One region of the Streptomyces diastaticus subsp. diastaticus genome, then DNA from elsewhere that is predicted to be linked to it. Evidence: riboswitches for the same ligand, from Rfam matches in the RefSeq annotation. Region 1 holds a riboswitch; each other region holds the start of a gene.
What was found. A riboswitch is a leader RNA that binds a small molecule or an ion and turns the genes downstream of it on or off. The one in region 1 is predicted to bind cobalamin.
Positions count from the first base shown of each region.

Region 2: linked by a shared signal. The riboswitch ahead of Sdia_RS26380 (ribonucleoside-diphosphate reductase subunit alpha) and the one ahead of nrdI (class Ib ribonucleoside-diphosphate reductase assembly flavoprotein NrdI) in region 1 are both predicted to bind cobalamin.
Region 3: linked by a shared signal. The riboswitch ahead of Sdia_RS20015 (hypothetical protein) and the one ahead of nrdI (class Ib ribonucleoside-diphosphate reductase assembly flavoprotein NrdI) in region 1 are both predicted to bind cobalamin.

Region 1 is NZ_BLLN01000005.1:38,891-43,243, forward strand. It holds gene Sdia_RS18035 (IS110 family RNA-guided transposase) at 1-1,091, shown strand, start outside; cobalamin riboswitch at 1,170-1,391, shown strand; gene nrdI (class Ib ribonucleoside-diphosphate reductase assembly flavoprotein NrdI) at 1,568-2,008, shown strand; gene nrdE (class 1b ribonucleoside-diphosphate reductase subunit alpha) at 2,005-4,173, shown strand; gene nrdF (class 1b ribonucleoside-diphosphate reductase subunit beta) at 4,208-4,353, shown strand, end outside.
Region 2 is NZ_BLLN01000005.1:2,095,998-2,100,350, reverse strand. It holds gene Sdia_RS26385 (ribonucleotide-diphosphate reductase subunit beta) at 1-436, opposite strand, end outside; gene Sdia_RS26380 (ribonucleoside-diphosphate reductase subunit alpha) at 436-2,805, opposite strand; cobalamin riboswitch at 2,945-3,067, opposite strand; gene Sdia_RS26375 (YbdD/YjiX family protein) at 3,667-3,909, opposite strand; gene Sdia_RS26370 (carbon starvation CstA family protein) at 3,906-4,353, opposite strand, start outside.
Region 3 is NZ_BLLN01000005.1:549,056-553,408, forward strand. It holds gene Sdia_RS20005 (GmrSD restriction endonuclease domain-containing protein) at 1-384, opposite strand, end outside; gene Sdia_RS20010 ((2Fe-2S)-binding protein) at 466-1,170, opposite strand; gene Sdia_RS20015 (hypothetical protein) at 1,215-1,592, opposite strand; cobalamin riboswitch at 1,656-1,779, opposite strand; gene Sdia_RS20020 (NACHT domain-containing protein) at 2,184-4,353, shown strand, end outside.

The DNA.
Region 1 (4,353 bases):
AACTGCGGGCCGTTCTCGACAAGCTGACCGCGAAGTTCGGCACCGTGTTGGTGATCGTGGACCAGCCCGCCTCGATCGGCGCCCTCCCGCTGACCGTGGCCCGGGACGCGGGCTGCCAGGTCGCCTACCTGCCCGGACTCGCCATGCGGCGGATCGCCGACCTCTACCCGGGCGAGGCCAAGACCGACGCCAAGGACGCGGCGGTGATCGCGGACGCGGCCCGGACGATGCCGCACGCCCTGCGTTCCCTGGACCTTACCGATGAGATCACCGCCGAGCTGACCGTGCTCGTCGGCTTCGACCAGGACCTCGCGGCCGAGGCCACCCGCACCAGCAACCGGATACGCGGCCTGCTCACTCAGTTCCATCCCAGCCTGGAACGTGTTCTGGGCCCGCGCCTCGACCACCAGGCCGTCACCTGGCTCCTGGAGCGTCACGGCTCCCCGGCCGCCCTGCGCAAAGCCGGCCGCCGCAGACTCGTCGAACTGATCCGGCCCAAGGCGCCGCGCATGGCCCAGCGGCTGATCGACGACATCTTCGAGGCCCTCGACGAACAGACCGTCGTCGTCCCGGGCACCGGCACCCTCGATATCGTCGTGCCCTCCCTGGCCGCCTCGCTCGCCGCCGTCCACACCCAGCGCAGGGCGATGGAAGCCCAGATCAACACGCTGCTGGAGGCCCACCCTCTTTCCCCGGTCCTGACGTCGATGCCCGGCGTCGGCGTCAGGACCGCCGCTGTCCTGCTGGTCACCGTCGGCGACGGCACCAGCTTCCCCACCGCTGCCCACCTGGCCTCCTACGCCGGCCTCGCCCCCACCACGAAGCAGTCGGGAACCTCGATCCACGGCGAACACGCACCCCGAGGCGGCAATCGGCAACTCAAACGGGCGATGTTCCTGTCCGCCTTCGCCTGCATGAACGCCGATCCCGTCTCTCGCGCCTACTACGACCGCCAGCGAGCCCGCGGCAAGACCCACACCCAGGCCCTCCTCCGCCTCGCCCGCCAGCGCATCAGCGTCCTGTTCGCCATGCTCCGCGACGGCACCTTCTACCAATCCCGGACACCGAAGGACGTTGAACTCGCCGCATAACCCCACCATCACGAACCACCCCAAACCCGGCAGGGATGCCTTGACGAACGACATAGAGGCACCCCCCGGTTCTAGATGTAGTGTTGGCGATGCTGGTGGTTCGCCGGGCACTGCTGTGTTCGGCGTCGCAAGAGGGAACCCGGTGAAAGACCGGGACTGCCCCGCAGCGGTGAGTGGGAACGACCGCCGTCACAAGCACTAGGTCCGGAAGCCGGGCCCGGGAAGCGACGGCCAGTAGGGGTCTCGTACGCACGAGACACGCCCGCGAGTCCGAAGACCTGCCACCGGTGCGCACGCCGGACAGCGGTGTGCGCGCTCCGAGGCCCCGAGGGAGGGCCAGGTGGCAGACGCACGGCCCCGGGCGAGGCACACAGATTTTCCTCCGCCAGCCCGGTGTCCCGCCGAACGTCCCGCGCCGCTCCTCCCCTCCCGGTCCTCGGGCGAGGACGAGAACGAGCGAGAGGAGACGGCGGCCGATGAGCGGTCTCGTGTATTTCTCCAGCGTCTCGGAGAACACCAGACGCTTCGTGGAGAAGCTGGCCCTGCCGGCCACGCGCATCCCCCTGCACCCGCGTCGCGAGGGCATACCGCAGGTGACCGAGCCGTATGTGCTGATCACGCCGACCTACGGCGGCGGAGAACACGCGGGCGCGGTGCCCAAGCAGGTGATCCGCTTTCTGAACGTCGAGGCCAACCGGCTGCTGCTGCGCGGAGTCATCGCCTCCGGCAACACCAACTTCGGCGTCGACTACTGCCTGGCCGGCCGGGTGATCTCGGCGAAGTGCCGGGTCCCGGAGCTGTACCGATTCGAACTGCTGGGCACGGACCGCGACGTCCGCGCCGTGAGGGAAGGGCTGCAAAAATTTTGGACACGACACTCGTCAACCAGGCGGACGACGGAGCGACAGGCGGCATGAGCACCCTCACCACCGCGGTCACGGTCCCCGCGGCGCAGCGCGAGTCGGTCGGCACGCGCAAGGACTACCACGCGCTGAACGCCATGCTGAACATGTACGACTGCGACGGCAACATCCAGTTCGGCCAGGACCGCGAAGCCGTACGGCAGTACTTCCTCCAGCATGTGAACCCGAACACCGTGCAGTTCGGGTCGCTCAAGGAGAAGATCGACTACCTGATCGCGAACGACTACTACGAGGAAGCCCCGATCCGGCGCTACCGCTGGGAGTTCCTGGAGGACCTCTACCGGCGGGCGTACGCGCACGAGCACCGCTTCCGCACCTTCCTCGGGGCGTTCAAGTACTACACGTCGTACACGCTCAAGGCCTTCGACGGTTCCCGATACCTGGAACGCTACGAGGACCGAGTCGTCGCCACCGCCCTGTTCCTGGGCGCCGGCGACGAGACGCTGGCCTCCCGGCTGGTCGACGAGATGATGACCGGCCGTTTCCAGCCGGCCACCCCGACCTTCCTCAACGCGGGCAAGGCCCAGCGCGGCGAACTGGTCTCCTGCTTCCTGCTGCGTGTCGAGGACAACCTGGAGTCCATCGGGCGCGGCATCAACTCGGCGCTCCAGCTCTCCAAGCGCGGCGGCGGCGTGGCGCTTCTGCTGACGAACCTGCGCGAGCAGGGGGCGCCGATCAAGAAGATCGAGAACCAGTCCTCCGGTGTCGTCCCGGTGATGAAGCTCCTGGAGGACTCCTTCTCCTACGCCAACCAGCTCGGTGCGCGGCAGGGTGCGGGCGCGGTGTACCTCCACGCCCACCACCCAGACATCATGCGGTTCCTGGACACCAAGCGGGAGAACGCGGACGAGAAGATCCGTATCAAGACCCTGTCTCTAGGCGTGGTCGTCCCGGACATCACGTTCGAGCTCGCCAAGCGCAACGAGGACATGCGCCTGTTCTCGCCCTACGACGTGGAGCGCGAGTACGGCATGCCGCTGGCCGACCTGTCGGTGAGCGAGCACTACGACGAGATGGTCGCCAACCCGCGCATCCGCAAGACCACGCTCAGTGCCCGCGAGTTCTTCAAGACCGTCGCGGAGCTGCAGTTCGAGTCCGGCTACCCGTACCTGCTGTTCGAGGACACGGTGAACCGGGCCAACCCGATCCCGGGCTGGATCAACATGTCCAACCTGTGCTCGGAGATCCTCCAGGTCAACACCCCCAGCACCTACGACGCCTCGCTCGGCTACGAGACGGTCGGCCGGGACATCTCCTGCAACCTCGGCTCACTGAACATCGCCGCCGCGATGGCCTCCCCCGACCTCGGCGCGACGGTCGAGACGGCGGTGCGCGGACTCACCTCCGTCTCCGACCAGTCGAACATCGACGCGGTGCCGTCCGTGGCGCACGGCAACGACCTGTCCCACTCCATCGGCCTCGGCCAGATGAACCTGCACGGCTACCTCGCCTCGCAGCGCATCCACTACGGCAGCGAGGAGGGCGTCGACTTCACCGACATGTACTTCTACGCGGTCGCCTTCCACGCCCTGCGCGCGTCGAACCGGATCGCGATCGAGCGCGGCACCGCCTTCGACGGCTTCGAGGCCACGGCGTACGCGGACGGCTCGTACTTCGACAAGTACACCGAGCGGGTCTGGGAGCCGGCCACCGAGCGGGTACGGAAGCTGTTCGCCGACGCGGGGATCGCCCTGCCCACGCAGGCCGACTGGCGCGAGCTGAAGGAGTCCGTGCGGGAGCACGGCATCTACAACCAGTACCTTCAGGCCGTACCGCCCACCGGATCCATCAGCTACATCAACGACTCGACCGCCTCCATCCACCCGATCGCCTCCAAGGTGGAGATCCGCAAGGAGGGCAAGCTCGGCCGCGTCTACTACCCGGCGCCGCACATGGACAACGACAACCTGGAGTACTTCCAGGACGCGTACGAGATCGGCTACGAGAAGATCATCGACACCTACGCGGCGGCCACCCAGCACGTCGACCAGGGCCTGAGTTGCACCCTCTTCTTCCGGGACACCGCCACCACCCGCGACCTGAACAAGGCGCAGATCCCCGCCTGGCGCAAGGGCATCAAGACCCTCTACTACATCCGGCTGCGCCAGGAGGCCCTCGAAGGCACCGAGATCGAGAACTGCCTGTCCTGCACCCTGTGACCCCGCCCTCCCCCACCTTCTGGAAGCACGCACCATGACCACGACTCCCCCTGCACCGACCGAGCTGTCGGTCACGCCGCCCTCCTACCGTCACGACCCGGCCGCCCGGCTCCGGCCGGTCAACTGGAACCGCGTCACCGACGAGAAGGACCTGGAGGTCTGGAACCGGCTCACCGCCAA
Region 2 (4,353 bases), 2.1 Mb from region 1:
CCACCGCCGCGAAGGCGTCCGCGCGGTCCGCCGGGTCGGGCAGGTAGGTGTCGAGCAGCGTCAGGTAGAACTGGACGTGCACGGCCTCCTCGAAGAGCTGCCGGCTCAGGTAGAGCCGCGCCTCGGGGGAGTTGATGTGCTTGTACAGGGTGAGCACGAGGTTGTTGGCGACGATCGAGTCACCCGTGGCGAAGAACGCGACCAGCCGCCCGATCAGGTGCTGCTCCCCCGGGGAGAGCTTCGCCAGGTCGGCCACGTCGGAGTGGAGGTCGACCTCCTCGACGGTCCAGGTGTTCTTGATCGCGTCCCGGTAGCGTTCGTAGAAGTCGGGGTACCGCATGGGACGCAGGGTCAGCTCGAAGCCGGGGTCGAGCAGGTTCTTCGCCGTGCCCACGGTGTGCGCGTTCGCTGCCGGGGTGGTGTCGGGGGTGGTCATTACTGGCATGCCTCGCAGGACTCGGGGTTCTCCAGGGAGCAGGCGACGGCATCCGCTTCGGGGGCCGCCTGCGCCGGGACGGTGGCGGTGGCGGAGCCGCCGGCGGCGCGGGCGATCCGCGTGGCCGGACGGGACCGCAGGTAGTACGTGGTCTTCAGCCCCTTCTTCCAGGCGTACGCGTACATCGAGCTGAGCTTGCCGATGGTGGGCGTCTCCATGAACAGGTTCAGCGACTGGCTCTGGTCCAGGAACGGGGTCCGGGCGGCCGCCATGTCGATCAGGCCGCGCTGCGGCAGTTCCCACGCGGTGCGGTACAGCGCACGCAGCTCCTCGGGCACCCAGGCGAAGCCCTGCACCGAACCGCTGGCCTCGCGCAGCGCCTCGCGGGTCCGCGCGTCCCAGACGCCGAGCCGCTTCAGGTCCTCGACCAGGTAGGAGTTGACCTGGAGGAACTCGCCGCTGAGGGTCTCGCGCTTGAAGAGGTTGGAGACCTGCGGCTCGATGCACTCGTAGACACCGGCGATCGAGGCGATGGTGGCCGTCGGGGCGATCGCGAGGAGCAGCGCGTTGCGCATGCCGCTCCGCGCGACCCGGGCGCGCAGCGCCTCCCACCGCTGTGGCCAGGCCAGGTCGGTGTCGTAGTGGTCCGGATGGAGCACACCCTGAGCGGTGCGGGTGCGGTCCCAGTTGGGCAGCGGCCCGTTCCTCTCGGCGAGTTCGCAGGAGGTCTCGTACGCGGTGAGCATGATGCGCTCGGCGATCCGGGTGGAGAGCCGGCGGGCCTCGGGGGAGTCGAAGGGGAGCCGGAGCTGGAAGAAGACGTCCTGGAGGCCCATGGCTCCCAGGCCCACCGGCCGCCAGCGGGAGTTGGAGCGCTCGGCCTGCTCGGTCGGGTAGAAGTTGATGTCGACCACGCGGTCGAGGAAGACCACGGCGGTGCGCACCGCCTCGTCCAGCCGCTCCCAGTCGAGGGCGCCGCCGGTGACGAAGGCGCCGAGGTTGACCGAGCCGAGGTTGCAGACGGCCGTCTCACCGTCGTCGGTGACCTCCAGGATCTCGGTGCAGAGGTTCGAGGAGTGCACGGTGTGGCCGGGCAGCGCCGTCTGGTTGGCGGTGCGGTTGGAGGCGTCCTTGAAGGTCATCCAGCCGTTGCCGGTCTGGGCGAGGGTGCGCATCATCCGGCCGTACAGCTCACGCGCCGGGATGGTCCGCTTGGCGAGTCCCGCGGCCTCGGCCGCGCGGTAGGCCGCGTCGAAGGCCGCCCCCCACAGGTCGGTCAGCTCGGGGACGTCCGAGGGGGAGAAGAGCGACCAGTCGGCGTCGGCGTCGACCCGGCGCATGAACTCGTCGGGGATCCAGTGCGCGAGGTTGAGGTTGTGGGTGCGCCGGGCGTCCTCCCCGGTGTTGTCGCGCAGCTCCAGGAACTCCTCGATGTCGGCGTGCCAGGTCTCCAGGTAGACCGCGGCCGCGCCCTTGCGCCGGCCGCCCTGGTTGACGGCGGCCACCGAGGCGTCGAGCGTGTTGAGGAACGGCACGATGCCGTTGGAGTGCCCGTTGGTACCGCGGATCAGCGAACCCCGGGCGCGGATGCGGGAGTAGGCCAGGCCGATGCCGCCGGCGTGCTTGGAGAGCCGGGCGACCTGGTGGTACCGGTCGTAGATCGACTCCAGCTCGTCCTTGGGGGAGTCCAGCAGGTAGCAGGAGGACATCTGCGGGTGCCGGGTGCCGGAGTTGAAGAGGGTGGGGGAGGAGGGCAGGTAGGAGAGGGCACTCATCAGCCGGTAGAGCGAGGCGACCTCGTCGAGGGCCTGGACCGACTCGTCCGCGGCGAGTCCGCAGGCGACGCGCAGCATGAAGTGCTGGGGTGTCTCGATGACCTGGCGGGTGTGCGGGTGGCGCAGCAGGTAGCGGCTGTGCACGGTGCGCAGGCCGAAGTAGCCGAAGCGGTCGTCGGCCGCCGGATCGACCAGGGCGTCGAGCCGCTCGGCGTGCGCGGTCACGAAAGCGGCGGTGCGGTCCGCGATCAGGCCCTCGCGGTGGCCGGTGGCGACCGACTCGGTGAAGGCGGTGACGCCCTGGCCCGCGGCCTCCTCGGCGATGGTGCGGGTCAGCAGGCGGGCGGCGAGCCGCGAGTAGGCGGGGTCCTCGGAGATCAGACCGGCGGCGGCCTCCGTCGCGAGGGACCGCAGCTCGGCCTCGTCCGAGGCGGCGTTGCGGCCCCGGAGCGCGGCGGCGGCGACCCGGCCGGGGTCGGTGTCGGGGAGATCCGCGGTGAGGTCGGTGAGGGTACGCAGCAGCGCGCCCCCGGGGCCCTGGATCTCCTCGGCCCGCACCTCGGCCGTCGACGGATCGGCTGGCGCGATGGTCATGAAGCTCTCCCTCGCTCGGCACGGAGCCACGCGGAGGGCAGCGGATACGACGGGCGGCCGGGCTCTGGGGCACACGGCTCCGCACGCGTCCGCGAGCCCATTCCACGAGGCCCGGACGACATCGGCACCCGGGCCGGACGGCCGGGGTGCGCCGTCGGCAGGTCCTCGGACTCGCGGGCGCGCAGAAGCGCACCAACACACCGTTGCGGGACAGTTCCGGACTTCCACCGGATTCCCCTGCGGCGACAGCGAGCATGAGCATACATCTTGTGCCGCGCTCGGGAAGCGGCCCCATATCTTGTGTCGGGTGTGCCGTGAGGTGGGCCATTCGACCCACCCGTACCGGATGCCCGAACCGGGCGGAGGACCCCTCGGACAGGGCCCGGACGCCCGCCGGAAGGGCCCGGGAGCAGCACCGGGAAGGCCCTGGGCGGCGCCTTCCGGTAGAGCCCGCGCGGGACGCCTCCCGGAAGCGCGTGAAGCGGCGCGACGGCCTCGGAGAGCGTACGCGCACGGGCTCCGGGCCCGGGTGCCAGGGGCCGCGTGACGGTACCCGAGGGCGAGGCCGGCGACAGGGCGGTGCGACGCGGTCCGGGCTGGACGAGGGGACGACTCGGTTCGGGCGGTGGACGTGGGGCGCCGGCGGTGCGGCACGGTCCTGGCCGGGGGCGTGAGCCGGCCCAGACGAGGGGAGCCGGCCCGGTGCCGTCGAAAGGGCCCGCCCCGGTCCGGGCCCGAGGCCGTGCCCCCTCGCCGGAGACCGGCCGGACCGTCCGCCGGGCCTTCGCGCGTACCGCCCCGGTCAGGCCGGGAAACGGCGAAGCCGCCGACCCCGGGAGGGCCGGCGGCTTCGCCGTGCGGTCAGCAGCAGCGGAATCCGTCCCGTGGATCCGCCTCGCGGGCGTCCATGCGGCTGCGTTCGAACTGCCTGCGGGTCATCACCTCGGCGTCCGGGTCGTGGCGCCGGAGGTGCGCGGCGTACTTCTCGTACGCCGTCTCGCCCGACACCTCCCGGACGTACCAGCCGATCCAGCGCGCGCCGGCGCGCAGGCGGTGCGCCAGGACGCCAAGGCGGCCGGGGCGGTGGGCCGCCTCGCCGCTCATGCCTTGCCGCCGCCCTGCCCGGCGGGGGCGTCGCCGGCGCCGTCGTCGGCCGAGACGGGGGCCCCGGCGCCGACCAGGGCCAGTTCGGCCTTCTCCTCGGCGGTGGGGAACATCCCCGCCGGGGCGACGATCTTCGACTGCTCGAAGGGCGCCTCGGCCATCTTGACCGACTCGGGCCTGCGGATCGCGTTGTAGCTGACGCGGCCCGCGTCGACCAGGACGATGATGATCAGCACCGCGAAGACGATCGACAGGACTCCGTCCACGGTGGAGTTGGTCACCACGGTGTGCATGTCGCTCATCGACTTGGCCGGAGCCAGCACCTCGCCCGCGTCGATGCCGTCCTGGTACTTGGCGCGCTGGGCGAAGAAGCCGATGGCCGGGTTGTCCGAGAAGACCTTCTGCCAGCTCGCGGTGAGCGTGACCGCCACGTCCCAGACGAGC
Region 3 (4,353 bases), 510 kb from region 1:
GTAACGGTCCAGGCCGTCCTGATAGGCGTTGACCAGGAGCAGGTCGTTGATCTTCGCCGCCCTCCGCTCCTCCCCGCGGCCACGGAACTGGTCGCGCAGAGCGGTGAAGGCGAGCATGAGTGTGGTCATCCGCTGCTGGCCGTCGACCACGAGCCAGCGCCGCATGCCCCCGGCCGCGACCCGCTCGGGAGCCAGCACCACCGACCCGAGGAAGTGCCCGCCGGCAGCGCCGCCCTGCTGCCGGTCCTCGACGGTCTCGAGCACGTCGGCCCACAACTGTCGCAGCTCTTCCCGCTGCCAGCTGTACGTGCGCTGGTACAGGGGGACCTGGAACTGCTGCTCCCCCTGGACGAGCTTGCTGAACGTGGTTTCCTGAGCGTGCACGCGCGTACCCTCCCCGACCGATGCGCCGAGGCGCCATTCTCGCCCACGGCGCGAGGTGATCGACCGGAACGCCCGCACGCGTCACCTCTCCGGTGCGCCCCTCGCCAGGACGCAGTCGCCGCACGGGGAGCCGTTCGGCGCGAGGTGGTAGAGGCAGCAACTGCGGCGGCGGAAGGCGAAGCCGGGGGTGGTGAGCGTGCCGGTTCCCGCCAGGTGTCCGGTAACCAGGAGCCTGGTCGTGAGGGCGGTGAGCGGGCCGTGCGCTCCGGGGCGGGCCGTCAGCACGGCGCGGGCTGCTTCGGCGAGCGCCGAGGCGGAGTTGCCGTCCAGCAGGCGCGGAGCGATCTTGACGCGCAGACCGTCGGCCAGGCCCAGCAGGTGCGACGCCGCCTGCGCGTACAGGGCGTCGGCGGCGGTGGCGTCCAGGCTGTCGACGCGCCAGCCGGCCGGACGCGGCAGCCGCAGCGCGGGGCCCTCGTCGGCCCGCTGGAGTTCCGTGAGGTCCAGCACGATGCCGTGCAGCACGGCGGTGGCCAGGAGTGGCGACCAGAGGCGGGCCGCGTGGCCGAGCTGGGCGATGGAGACGCCGACGCGCGGCTCCCGGGTGCGGTGGCGGCGCGCCACGGCAGCGACGAGGTCGGTGCATCCGGCGGCGTGGGAACGGGCGAGCGGATGCCAGCCCTCGTTCGGACCGCCGGCCCGCAGGACGAAGAAGCCGCCGAGCCCGGCCACTTCGGCCAGTGCGGCGGTGACAGCGCCGGCCGGGGCCCGGGCGTCGGCGGGCAGGCCCGACGCGAGCGGGTACGCGCCGGGCCGCCCGCCCTGGCCTGTCAACGGGCCGTTCGCCGTCGCGGTGGCGTGACGGTGTGGAGGTCGAGGATGTCCGGCAGGGGAGCCACGCCGGGGCCGCCGGCGCGTGCCCAGGCGGCGATGTCCTCGGTGGCCTCAGGGTCGTTGACCAGTCCCAGCCAGACGGGCCGGGCGCCGTTCGCCCGGCCCTGCGCGGAAGGCTGGACCACGACGACGTTGGCCTGCTCGCACACGTCGAGGCAGTCGGAGACCCGTACCGGCACCTGGGCACGCAGCCGCGCGGTCTGGGCGGCGTGGTCGATTCCGGGCACCTTCGCGGTACCGCAGCAGCAGTCGCGGCAGACCACGACCCGGCAGGGGGCCGGTTCCCGGCTGGGCGGGACGGTGGCGGCGGGCATACGGCATCGTTCCTCTCTCCGGGGAGATCCGCCCCGGGGTGGTGTCGAGGAGGCGACCGCGTGAGTCTCCTGGCTCTCGGGTCGTCGCCCACCCCGCGCCTTCCCACCCGGTCAGGGCAGTGGTCGTGTGCGGGGCTCGCTCGCCGATCACAGTGGCGGGACCGCGCCGGATTTCCACCGGCTTCCTCGTTCCGCCGTCGCCTTTCTGCGCCTCATCCTTCCATCCCGGCCGGTCCGCCGTCCGCCGGGGGACGTAGGTGAGTGCGCGGCCGCCGGGGTACACGCCGGAGCGGTGCGAGGACGCCTCGCCGGAAACAGCCAGGGGCTGCGCGGACGGGCTCTCCCGGACCACTCGCTCCCGGGTGGTTCATGGCGACATGTCAACCGACCATGATCCCTCACCCGAGGTCGGTCGAGGACAACTCCCTGGCGGCCTCACACACGGCACCGGCGGTCACCGGACGGCCCCCGAGCGGAACGCGCGAGCGCTGACAGCCGTCCCGCGCGACGACGACGGGCGAAGGGGCGGGCGGACTCCCTTACGCTCTGACCGGAGGTGGGAATGTGGATGCCGGAACGGTGGCTTTACGGGTGGGGTCGGCTGCGATCACCCCGTTGGTCAGGAAACTCTTCCGGAAGGAGCAGCCAGGCGCGGGCCTGGTGGCCGAACCGGTGCGGATCGGTTCGCTGGTCTCCTTCCGGGGTGAGAAGCGCGCACTGACCGTCGACGATCTCGAGAAGCTGGTGTGGCGGCTGCTGGAGCGAGCGGTGGCAGCGGCTGGACCTCATGACACTCCCGCGCCCGGCGAACACGAGGCCGTGGTCCGGTCCCTGGCGCTCTCCCTGTACCGGCTCGGTGACCTGGAGATGGACGACGTCCAGGCCGTGGCGCTCGGGCCTGAGAAGCTGGCGGCCACTCTGAGCGCGAGGCCACACGACCTTCTGTCCGAGGATGCCGATCAGCTCCACGACCAGTTGCTCCAGGTGGCCTGCCTGCACATCATCGACTTCTTCACCAGGCGTTCCACGTTCGTGGCCCGCACTTTGGTGGAGGAGGCCCGACAGACCCGGCGCCTGGTCGAGGCCATCGACTCACTCACGCAACGTCTCCCCACCCGGTACACCGAGGACGCCGGCTTCGAGGAGCGCTATCGGCGGCACCTGGTCCAGCGGCACGGGCGCCTCACCGTCTTCGGCATCGAGGTGGACGACGACTGGCCCTTGGACGACGCCTACTTGAGCCTGGAGGCGGTGGACGGCAAGACGCAGCGGACGGATACCGAAGCCTCAGCCGATCACGGCCGGCCGGCCGACCGGCCAGAGCGGGCCGAGCAGGCTCTCGCGGGCAGGGAGAGGGTGTTGCTGCGCGGTGTCGCCGGTGCCGGCAAGACCACTCTTGTGCAGTGGCTGGCCGTCACCACCGCTGAACGCCGCCCCAGCAGAGACCTGGCCCACCTCTTCGGACGCGTGCCGTTCGTCCTGCCCTTGCGCTCTCTCACCCGTGCGGGGCGGGAACTCCCCACTCCCTCCGACTTCCTGACAGCGGTCGGGTGTCCGCACACGGCGCCGTCCGGGTGGGCGGAGCGCGTCCTCACCGCCGGGCGCGCCCTGCTTCTGGTGGACGGCATCGACGAGGTACCGGAATCGCAGCGGGACGGCACGCGCCGATGGCTGCGCGACCTGCTCCGCGAGTTCCCCGGCAACGTCTGGCTGGTGACCGCACGGCCCTCGGCGGTCCGCGAGAACTGGCTGGGCGCCGACGAGTTCCACGAACTCTCCCTGACGCCGATGAACGGTGAGGACGTCACCACCTTCATCAACCGCTGGCATGCCGCAGCCGGAAACGCTCAGGAGGAGGCCGACCGCCTGATCGCGACCGTCCGCAGCAGGCAGGACCTCTCAAGGCTGGCGACCAACCCCCTGATGTGCGCCCTGATCTGCGCCCTGCACCGGACCAGCCGAGGCTTTCTGCCCCGAGGACGCGAGGAGTTGTACGAGGCGGGTCTACGCATGCTGCTGGAACGGCGCGACCTGCAGCGGAGCATCGACGACGGCGTGCAGATGGATTACAGGTCCCAGGTTCTGCTTCTGGAAAGGCTGGCCTACTGGCTGATCCGCAACGGCCACTCCCAGATGGACCGGGAGGACGCCATCGCTCTCATCGACCAGACCCTGCCCGCCATGAACCGCGCGGTGGTCACCGCGTCCTCCGCCGAGGAGGTGTACCGGCGTCTGCTGACCCGCTCCGGCCTGCTCCGTGAGCCCGCCGAGGGTGTGGTCGACTTCGTGCACCGCACCTTCCAGGACTATCTCGCTGCCAGGGCCGTCATCGAACACCGCGACTTCTCCCTCCTCGTACGCAACGCCCACCTGGACCAGTGGGAGGACGTCGTCCGCATGGCCGTCGCACACGGCAGGCCCCACGAACGCGGGCGCCTGCTCACCCAGTTGCTCAGGCGCGGTGACAAGGTGGGCCGACACCGTGTCCGGCTGCATCTTCTCGCCGCCGCCTGCCTGGAACACGCCACCGAACTGGATCCAGAAGTGCGCCAGGAGGTGGAACTGCGCGCGGCAGCTCTTTTGCCGCCCAGGACCTACAGCGAGGCGAAGGCGCTGGCCGAGGTGGGGCATGTGACCCTGGAACTCCTCCCGGGCCCGGAGGGGCTGACCGAGCACGAGGCGGCGGCCGTCGTCTGCGCGGCCGCCCTGGTGGGAACCGACACGGCTCTGCCGAAACTTGCCGAGTACCGGGACCATCCCT